Regions from separate parts of the Geobacillus sp. 47C-IIb genome, predicted to be linked through region 1. Evidence: riboswitches for the same ligand, from Rfam matches in the RefSeq annotation. Region 1 holds a riboswitch; each other region holds the start of a gene.
What was found. Region 1 has a riboswitch for S-adenosylmethionine ahead of IC804_RS17270 (methionine ABC transporter ATP-binding protein). Riboswitches for the same ligand answer to the same signal wherever they lie in the genome.

Region 1 (2,198 bases):
GCTGGCAACTGCCTCGTACACCGTTTCCGGAACGGCCATCGTCACAAGCCCGGCCCCGCTGCGAAGTGCCGCTTTCGCTGTCATCGTTACCGCCCCGCTCATCTCCTTAGATCCGCCGACAATGAGCAGCTTACCGTGCGTTCCTTTATGCGATGACCGTTTTCGCTTCGGCATTGTCTGCACCACATCGCTATGTTCCCACAAAAACCGGACATCTGTCTTCACCTGCACCGCTAGCGGCGGGATGCCGATATCGACCACAGCGATCTCTCCGTAATAATCCGCCGCAGGAAACGTATACGCCCCAAGCTTCGGACATTGGACGGTAAGCGTCACATCAGCACGAATGGCGGTGCTGACATCGCCTCCATCAGCCGGCACCCCGCTTGGCACATCGATCGCGTATACCGTTGCGGACGTGCGGTTCACTTGCTCAATGATTTCTTTATACGGCGGGCGCACGTCTCCTTTGATGCCAATGCCAAGGAGCGAGTCAATGATGACGTCGTAATGTGGCACGCGTGCCGCAAACGCTCGTTCATTCCCCTCATAAGCTATCCAAGAATACCCCGACCGCTCGTACACCTCAAGCGCCGTGCGCGCCGCGCCTTTCACCTTCTCTTGCGGCGGCACGAGCCATACATCGGCGTCATAACCATAACTTTTCAACATGCGTGCAATGACCAATCCGTCGCCGCCGTTATTGCCCGTCCCGACGAGCACCGCCACCCTAGCCGTGTGTGGAATTCGCTCTTTCAACACCCGAAACAGCGCCTGCCCAGCGTTTTCCATCAACGAGTCATCACGAATGCCGATCCGCTCGGTCACTTCTCGGTCAATAGCGTACATTTCATCAGCCGTTACGATCGGAATCATTGCCCATTCCCCTTTCCATTTCCATCCCTATTGTTTAGTGTACAATTTTTCCAAGCGAAAGACGAGCACAAATATTTTCTCTAGAAGCGCAACGATGTAAACGTTTCCTGAAGAATCCGAATGGAAAATACATATTGACAACAAATAGCTGTCGCATTATCATGAATTTCATAAAAATTACATACAGCAAACCGCTTATCAAGAGTGACTGAGGGAACAGGCCCAATGACGTCCGGCAACCTCCCCTTGAGGGAACGGTGCTAATTCCTGCAGAATGGCTTTCATTCTGAAAGATAAGTCGGGAGTTTACATACCACCGATGCCTCTTTCCGAATGAAAGAGGCATTTTTGTTTACCAAATTCTACCTATCAACACAAGGAGGATGGACATGATCGATATTCAAAACGTTACAAAGGTGTATACAACGAAAAAGAAACAAACCGTTGCGGTAGACAACGTATCACTTACGATTCGCGATGGTGAAATTTTTGGCATCATCGGCTACAGCGGCGCTGGAAAAAGCACGCTGCTGCGCTGCTTAAACGCCCTAGAACGTCCCACATCCGGCCGCATTCTCATCGATGGGATCGATGTAACAGCATTAGATGCCAAAGAACTGCGGCAAGTGCGCCAAAAAATCGGAATGATTTTCCAACACTTTTCTTTAGTTAGCTCGAAAACAGTATTTGAAAATATCGCCTTCGCCTTAAAAGCAGCTAAAAAACCGAAACCGGACATCGAAAAACGGGTCAATGAGCTGCTCGACATGGTCGGTCTATCCGACAAGCGGGACGCCTATCCGGCGCAGCTGAGTGGCGGGCAAAAACAGCGCGTCGGCATCGCCCGGGCACTCGCTAACAATCCGACCGTCCTGTTATGCGATGAAGCCACATCGGCGCTCGATCCGAGCACGACCAAATCGATTTTAGAACTGCTGAAAAAAATTAACCGTGAGCTCGGTATTACGATCGTCTTCATTACTCACGAAATGGAAGTGGTCAAACATATATGTGACCGCGTTGCCGTCATGCAAAACGGCAAAGTGATTGAACTCGGCACCGTTTATGAGCTGTTTACCCATCCGAAAGAAGAATTAACGAGATCGTTCGTCCATAGCGTCATGCATGTTGACTTGCCTGCACATTTACGGGAAACGCATACGGGGACGATCGTGAAAATTCAGTTTGAAGGCAAAAGCGCGACGGAAACAATCGTTTCCGATATGTTGCAACAATTTGAAGTAAAAGGAAATATTTTGCATGCCAAAATCGAGTATATCCAAGACAAACCGCTCGGTATTTTTGTGATGGAGCTGATCGGG
Region 2 (2,198 bases), 1.6 Mb from region 1:
ACGTGTACGTGCTGGCAGACGCTGATGAAGCAGGAGAAAAGCTGCGCCGGCAATTTCGACGGATGTTTCCGGAAGCGGAACACATTTATATTGACCGGACGTACCGCGAAGTGGCCGCTGCTCCGCGTTGGCATTTAGCCCAAGTGTTGCTGCGCGCCCATTTTGACGTCCGCATCGACTCGTTAATGAAGGGAAGAGGCGAGTGAAACCGATTGAACGAACAGAGATACAACAGACAATCACTGAACAGCCGCTTATGGCTCTTTATTTGTACACCCCGCTGTGCGGCACGTGCCAGCTGGCGAAACGAATGTTGACGGTGGTGGAGGAGTTGTTTCCGGCGCTGCCGTTTTACGAAACAGACGTGAATTATATCCCGGAGCAAGCAGTCGTTTGGAAAATTGAAAGCGTTCCTTGCTTGCTTCTTTTTGTGGACGGAACGATGGTGGGCAAATGGTATGCGTTTCATTCCGTTCCGTACTTGTATGAGGAAATTCAAGCTCGGTTGCCGCGCTGACTACCTGCCTTTTTTTGACGCCATTTGACATATTTCTTTGGAAATGACAAAAATAGCGTTGGTTCGCCACAATGACTGTCGAGATTTTTGTAAAGGATTCCTCCCCCTCCGTATGGAAATAAAGGGAACAAAGGGAAATGGGGGGGATGGTCAATGGAAATGCATCAGTTAGTGGGACAGTTTATGGAACGGATGCAAACGTTGCGTCATTTGTTGCCGATTTTGCCGGATGAGCAGTTGTATGTTCGGTTTGAGAGTGAAGAAGGTGTTGCTTTGTTGGCGATCGGCAAGGAGCCGACTGCCCCAGAGATAGGAAATGACGAACGCCACACGTTAACGGTGCGCGGTTCAAAGAAAGCGCTTGAATCGCTGCTGAGCGGCGAGCTGAAGCTGCAGCAGCTCGTCCGGCTGCAAGAAGTGTCTGTGTCGGGAAGCTTTCGCCACATGTTGCTGCTTGAATCTCTCCTCCATTTGGCCAAGCCGTATCGTCATGTTGGGTAAAAAATTTTGTTGACACCGTTCGACATACAATGATACAATCACACTCGTAATCAATTGAATAGGCAAATGGTTGTGCTCTTATCAAGAGAGGTGGAGGGATGTGCCCAATGAAGCCCGGCAACCGTCAGCGAGTCTGCTGAAAAGGTGCCAATTCACACAAAGCGGCCTGCTTTGAGAGATAAGAGACGGAACGGTAGACAAATACCTTTCTGTTCTCTGCGGGCAGAAAGGTTTTCTTTTTGCGCTCTGTTGCCTTGGGAAGAAGGAAGGTGAAACGGTGATTCAACTTAAACAAGTGACAAAAATTTATCATGCGGCGAATGGATCGGTAACAGCTGTCGACAATGTGTCGCTCGATATTCGCGAAGGGGAAATTTTCGGGATTATCGGTTACAGCGGCGCGGGGAAAAGTTCGCTCATCCGGCTGTTAAACGGGCTGGAAAAGCCGACGAGCGGCCAGGTGGTCGTCGCCGGCCGCGATATGGCGCGCATTAAAGGACGGGAGCTGCGCAAGGCGCGCCAAGAAATCGGGATGATTTTCCAGCACTTCAACTTGCTTTGGTCGCGTACGGTGCGGGAAAATATTGCGTTTCCGCTCGAGATCGCCGGCGTTCCGAAAGAGGAACGGCAAAAGCGGGTTGATGAGCTCATCCAGCTTGTTGGGCTCGCCGGGCGGGAAGACGCGTATCCGTCGCAGTTAAGCGGCGGACAAAAACAGCGGGTCGGCATTGCTCGGGCGCTTGCCAACAACCCGAAAGTGTTGCTTTGCGATGAAGCAACATCGGCATTGGATCCACAAACGACGGATGCGATTTTGGACTTGCTTGTCGATATTAACAAGCGGCTCGGGCTGACGATCGTGCTGATTACGCACGAAATGCATGTGATCCGTAAAATTTGTGACCGCGTGGCGGTGATGGAAAGCGGCAAAATCGTCGAGCAAGGCGAAGTGTTGCACGTCTTCCGCAACCCGCAACAGCCGATTACGAAACGGTTCGTTCAACAACTGATCGAACCGGAGGAAACGGAAGAGGCGGTTTCCCATTTGTTCGGCCAATACCCGAACGGGGTGATCGCGCAGTTGACATTTGTCGGCGAAGCAGCTGGCCAGCCGCTCATCACGCAAGTCGTTCGGCAATTTACGGTTGAGATCAACATTTTGCAAGGGAAAATTTCGCAA
Region 3 (2,198 bases), 640 kb from region 1:
AGTGACCTCTTCGTGTTCACGCAAAAAGGAGCAGATGCGCTTGGCGTTTTCTTCATGCTGGCGCATCCGCAGCGCCAACGTTTTCATCCCGCGAATCAACAGCCATGAATCAAACGGCGACAAAACGGCGCCGATGGCGTTATGGTACTCCGCCAAGCGCTGACAGAGCTCTTCGCCCTTAGCAACAACTAGACCAGCTAAGACGTCGTTATGGCCGCCTAAATATTTCGTGGCGCTATGGATGACAATATCAGCCCCTTGTTCGATCGGGCGTTGAAGCACTGGCGTATAAAACGTGTTGTCAACGATCAGTAAAAGCCCATACCGCCTAGCGAGCTCTGAGACGGCGCGGATATCGGTCTCATGCATAAGCGGGTTTGTTGGAGTTTCCAAAAAGATTGCTTTCGTCCGTTCCGTGATTTTTTCTTCCACGGCATCCAAATCAGCAAAATCAACGTAATGAAATCCGAGGCCGTATTTACGCCAGCCGCGCTCAAACAGTCGGTACGTGCCGCCGTAAAGGTCGGCCGATACGAGAAACTCGTCTCCGCTCTCAAACAAGGCGAGCACTGTCTGAATGGCGGCCATGCCGGAACTGAACGCATAGCCTTGGTCACCACCTTCAAGCCTCGCGATCGCCTCTTCGACGATTTTGCGCGTCGGATTGCCGGTGCGGATGTAGTCAAACCCGGTGGACTCTCCAATGCCGGCATGGCGGTAGGCGGTGGAAAAATAAACCGGCGGGTTGACCGTCCCCGTCACCGTTTCGCTCCGATTGCCAATTTGCGCCAACAATGTCTCCAGTTTCTTCATCTCATCTCTCTCCTTCTGCCGAAAAATTCCCTTCCGACGGATAGGGTGTCTGAAGCGTACCGCTGCTTGTCTCGGCAGCCAAGCACCTCGTTTTCGGATCGACTCACAAGTCAGCGGATCAATCACCCAAAAAAAGGAAAATAAAAAAGTCTTCTAAGAAGAAGACTTTTCCATATCCATGGTCACGCTTCTTCTTATCTGCCGAATTGAATACTCAATTCGCTGGATTTAGCACCTGGCCGATTTCCGGCTGGTTGCTGAAGCTTCACAGGGCCAGTTCCCTCCGCTTCTCTTGATAAGAATAGGACGTATATTCAATTTTGTTAATTTATAAAAAAATGTAACGCATTCCGGCCGTTTTTGCAAGTCATTTTTTTGACATTGGCAATGTTCGGCAAATTGATGAAAAATTCGAGCCCTTCATTAACATCTTTTCGCCCAAATATGTTACAATAACAGGTGAACTTACCGTTTTCATGGAGGATGGTCATGGCAATCGCAGCAGGAATAATGCGTGATTATGCGCTTTACAGCGGAGAACTTCAAGAGAAAATCGAACTACTTGTTTATTTGCCAAGCAATTTTTCTCCGCTTCACAAATATTCTTTACTAATCGCTCAAGACGGCAAAGATTATTTTATGTATGGAAAAGTGAAACGCGTCATCGAAACGCTCATGGAGGAAGGAACGATCGACCGGACGATCGTCGTCGGCATCCCATATCGGAATGTGAACGACCGCTACGAGAAATATCACCCAGCGGGGCAAAAACACGAAGCGTACATTCGTTTTTTAGCTCATGAACTCGTTCCGTTTTTGGACCATGAGCTACCGACCTATCAAATGGGCAAAGGCCGGGCGCTGATCGGCGATTCGCTCGGTGGAACGATCTCGTTGCTAGCTGGATTGTTGTATCCGCATACATTTGGAAACATCGCCATGCAGTCCCCTTATATCGATGACTCAGTGCTGGCGCGTATCCGCGCGTTCCGTGATCCGTCACTTCTTTCGATTTACCATTCCGTCGGCACGGAAGAAACAGCCGTGAAAACAACGGACGGCCATGTGCGCGACTTTATTACACCAAATCGGGTGGCGCGAGACTTGTTTATGGAAAAACAATTCGCCTATACGTACCATGAGTTTGCCGGCGGTCATGCGTGGACGTATTGGCAGCCTGACTTACCGAGAGCTGTATCCGCTATTTTGTCGCTGTAAACACATAGAAAAACAACCATCTAAGGAGGGAAATCGGGATGAAGTACGGCATTGTATTATTTCCATCAAAATGCATTCAAGATTTTGCCAACTCTTACCGAAAACGGTATGACAGCCATTACGCTCTTATTCCGCCGCACATCACGTTAAAATATCCGTTTGAAGCG
Region 4 (2,198 bases), 750 kb from region 1:
AGCGAGCGTTAGTGCATCAATGCCGGCATCATGGAGCGCTTTGGCTCCGACGAGAAACTTGTCAATACCTAATTGTTTTGGCGGGTCGAGCTCAACGATCACCGAGCGGCGCGTGCGGGCTAATTCTGGAAGCGGCGTTACTGCCGACGGGTTGTCGGCTTGCACTGATACTGACACGGCACGCCGTTTTACCGTTTTTTTCGTCACGGGTTTCCGATCTTGAAGCGCCCGAGCCATCGCTTCAATATGTTTTGGCGTCGTGCCGCAGCACCCGCCGATTAAGCGCACCCCTTGGTCACGAAACGCTTTAGCCGTTTCCTCGAAATATTCGGCATTTGTCTCATAGACGAGCCGACCGTCGCGGTAGTCGGGGAGGCTCGCGTTCGGGTACGCCGATAAAAAGGCGCGCGTTGGCAGCGGTACTTCTTCCAGCGACTGAAGCATATGGTAAGGCCCGAGCCGACAGTTCAGCCCGACAACATCGGCGCCAAGCGCTTCTAAGCGTGCGAGGGCATCAGCGAGCGGCGTGCCGTCTTGCAAGACGCCAACTTCATGAAGCGATACGTGGGCGATGATCGGTAAGGTTGTCTCTTTGCGGGCGATGGTGAGCACCGTCTCTAACTCTTCTAAATCGTAATACGTCTCAAGCAGCACGCCGTCCACTCCCTCAGCAAGCAAGACAAACAGCTGCTCGCGGAACGTCCGCTTCACTTCCTCAAGCGGCACAGCGCTTTTGTTCAATGTGCGCAGTCCGCCGATTGTTCCGAGTACGTGCGTCCGCCCGTTCGCCGCTTGCTTGGCGAGCCGCACCGCCGCCCGGTTGATGGACGGCACCTCGTCCTCAAGGCCGTAGCGGGCGAGTTTTACATAGTTGGCGCCGTATGTATTCGTCTGGATGACATCAGCGCCCGCCGCGATATATGCCTCGTGAATATGGACGATTTCTTCTGGTTTTGATAGATTCAATTCTTCAAAACAACGGTCAATACCATGGGAATATAGAAGCGTCCCCATCGCCCCGTCAGCGATCAACACGCGTTGTTTTAACTCATCAAGCAATCCCACGTTCCGATCCCCCCGTTTCTCCGTAAATAAAAAGAAAAAAGCCTTCTAAGAAGAAGACTTGTCATTCGCTTCTTCTTATCTTCCAGGCTTCCGCCTGTCTGGATTTAGCACCTTGGCCGCGGCCAGGTTGCTGAGGGTTCACCGGGCCAGTCCCTCCCCCTCTCTTGATAAGAATGTTTGTATGCAGTTGTTGGGCAATGTTCTGACTATTACTCTATAATTTAGCGCATTTTCTGAAATTGTTCAATACAGTAAAGAGGGAAAATTGAAAAAAATGAGGCGAAGGGAAGGGGAGTTTGGAGGAGGATCATCGTAATGAAAGGTGTTGCTAACATGTATGAACATCTGTCTATGGAAGAAGTGCAGGATCGCTGAATCTTTGTTTTTTCGCTCGTCATGTTGAATGCTATTTTGACAGTTGTCTTCCTTCGGCGAAAGCACTTAGGAGTGGTTGTTCATTTTCTGTTGCTCGCTGTCGCAGTCGCCTTAGCGTTGAGGGGTATCATGTTTGACTTTATTGATGTGCAGGCATCGGAATCAATCTTCTTTCTGCTTGGCAAGGCGGGAATATCGGTGAAGAGTGGGATGAGGAGTTTGCTAGTTGAAATCGCAAAGCTTTCAAGGCGATATGAACCATGGGAAGCCCGTCATTCCAAGTTGAGGGGGGGTTCTGTTGCTTTTGTTCTCCCTTATTGATTTTTACTAATGCCCGTCATGATTTTTCCATTGCCCTTTTGTCATTCATATGTTCTAATTAGGAATGATGGAAATGGAAAGGGTAGGGGGTGCAAAGGTGAGCAGACAAGAAATCATCCGCTTTGACCATGTGACAAAAGAATATGATGGGACAGCGGTATTGGATGATGTTAGTTTTGAGATGGAGAGAGGAAAGTTTTATACATTACTTGGGCCGTCGGGATGCGGGAAGACGACGATTTTGCGGCTGATTGCCGGGTTTATTGAGCCAACTGATGGCACCGTTTATTTCCATGGGAAGCCGATGAATGACGTCCCACCAAACAAGCGGCAAGTCAATACAGTGTTTCAAGATTATGCTTTGTTTCCGCATTTGGACGTATTTGAAAATGTCGCCTTTGGCTTGCGCATAAAAAAGATGAAAGAAGCCGACATTC

Region 2: another riboswitch for S-adenosylmethionine. It lies ahead of IC804_RS07195 (methionine ABC transporter ATP-binding protein); the one in region 1 lies ahead of IC804_RS17270 (methionine ABC transporter ATP-binding protein).
Region 3: another riboswitch for S-adenosylmethionine. It lies ahead of IC804_RS14210 (methionine biosynthesis PLP-dependent protein); the one in region 1 lies ahead of IC804_RS17270 (methionine ABC transporter ATP-binding protein).
Region 4: another riboswitch for S-adenosylmethionine. It lies ahead of IC804_RS13575 (bifunctional homocysteine S-methyltransferase/methylenetetrahydrofolate reductase); the one in region 1 lies ahead of IC804_RS17270 (methionine ABC transporter ATP-binding protein).

The regions. Positions count from the first base shown of each region.
Region 1 is NZ_CP061473.1:3,441,324-3,443,521, reverse strand. Features, by position in the region: gene IC804_RS17275 (NAD(P)H-hydrate dehydratase) at 1-876, opposite strand, end outside; SAM riboswitch class I at 1,069-1,176, shown strand; gene IC804_RS17270 (methionine ABC transporter ATP-binding protein) at 1,266-2,198, shown strand, end outside.
Region 2 is NZ_CP061473.1:1,396,105-1,398,302, reverse strand. Features, by position in the region: gene IC804_RS07210 (ribonuclease M5) at 1-206, shown strand, start outside; gene IC804_RS07205 (thioredoxin family protein) at 257-517, shown strand; gene IC804_RS07200 (hypothetical protein) at 671-1,018, shown strand; SAM riboswitch class I at 1,094-1,203, shown strand; gene IC804_RS07195 (methionine ABC transporter ATP-binding protein) at 1,296-2,198, shown strand, end outside.
Region 3 is NZ_CP061473.1:2,805,369-2,807,566, reverse strand. Features, by position in the region: gene IC804_RS14210 (methionine biosynthesis PLP-dependent protein) at 1-813, opposite strand, end outside; SAM riboswitch class I at 1,005-1,115, opposite strand; gene IC804_RS14205 (alpha/beta hydrolase) at 1,303-2,031, shown strand; gene IC804_RS14200 (YjcG family protein) at 2,070-2,198, shown strand, end outside.
Region 4 is NZ_CP061473.1:2,692,971-2,695,168, forward strand. Features, by position in the region: gene IC804_RS13575 (bifunctional homocysteine S-methyltransferase/methylenetetrahydrofolate reductase) at 1-1,065, opposite strand, end outside; SAM riboswitch class I at 1,138-1,239, opposite strand; gene IC804_RS13580 (ABC transporter ATP-binding protein) at 1,859-2,198, shown strand, end outside.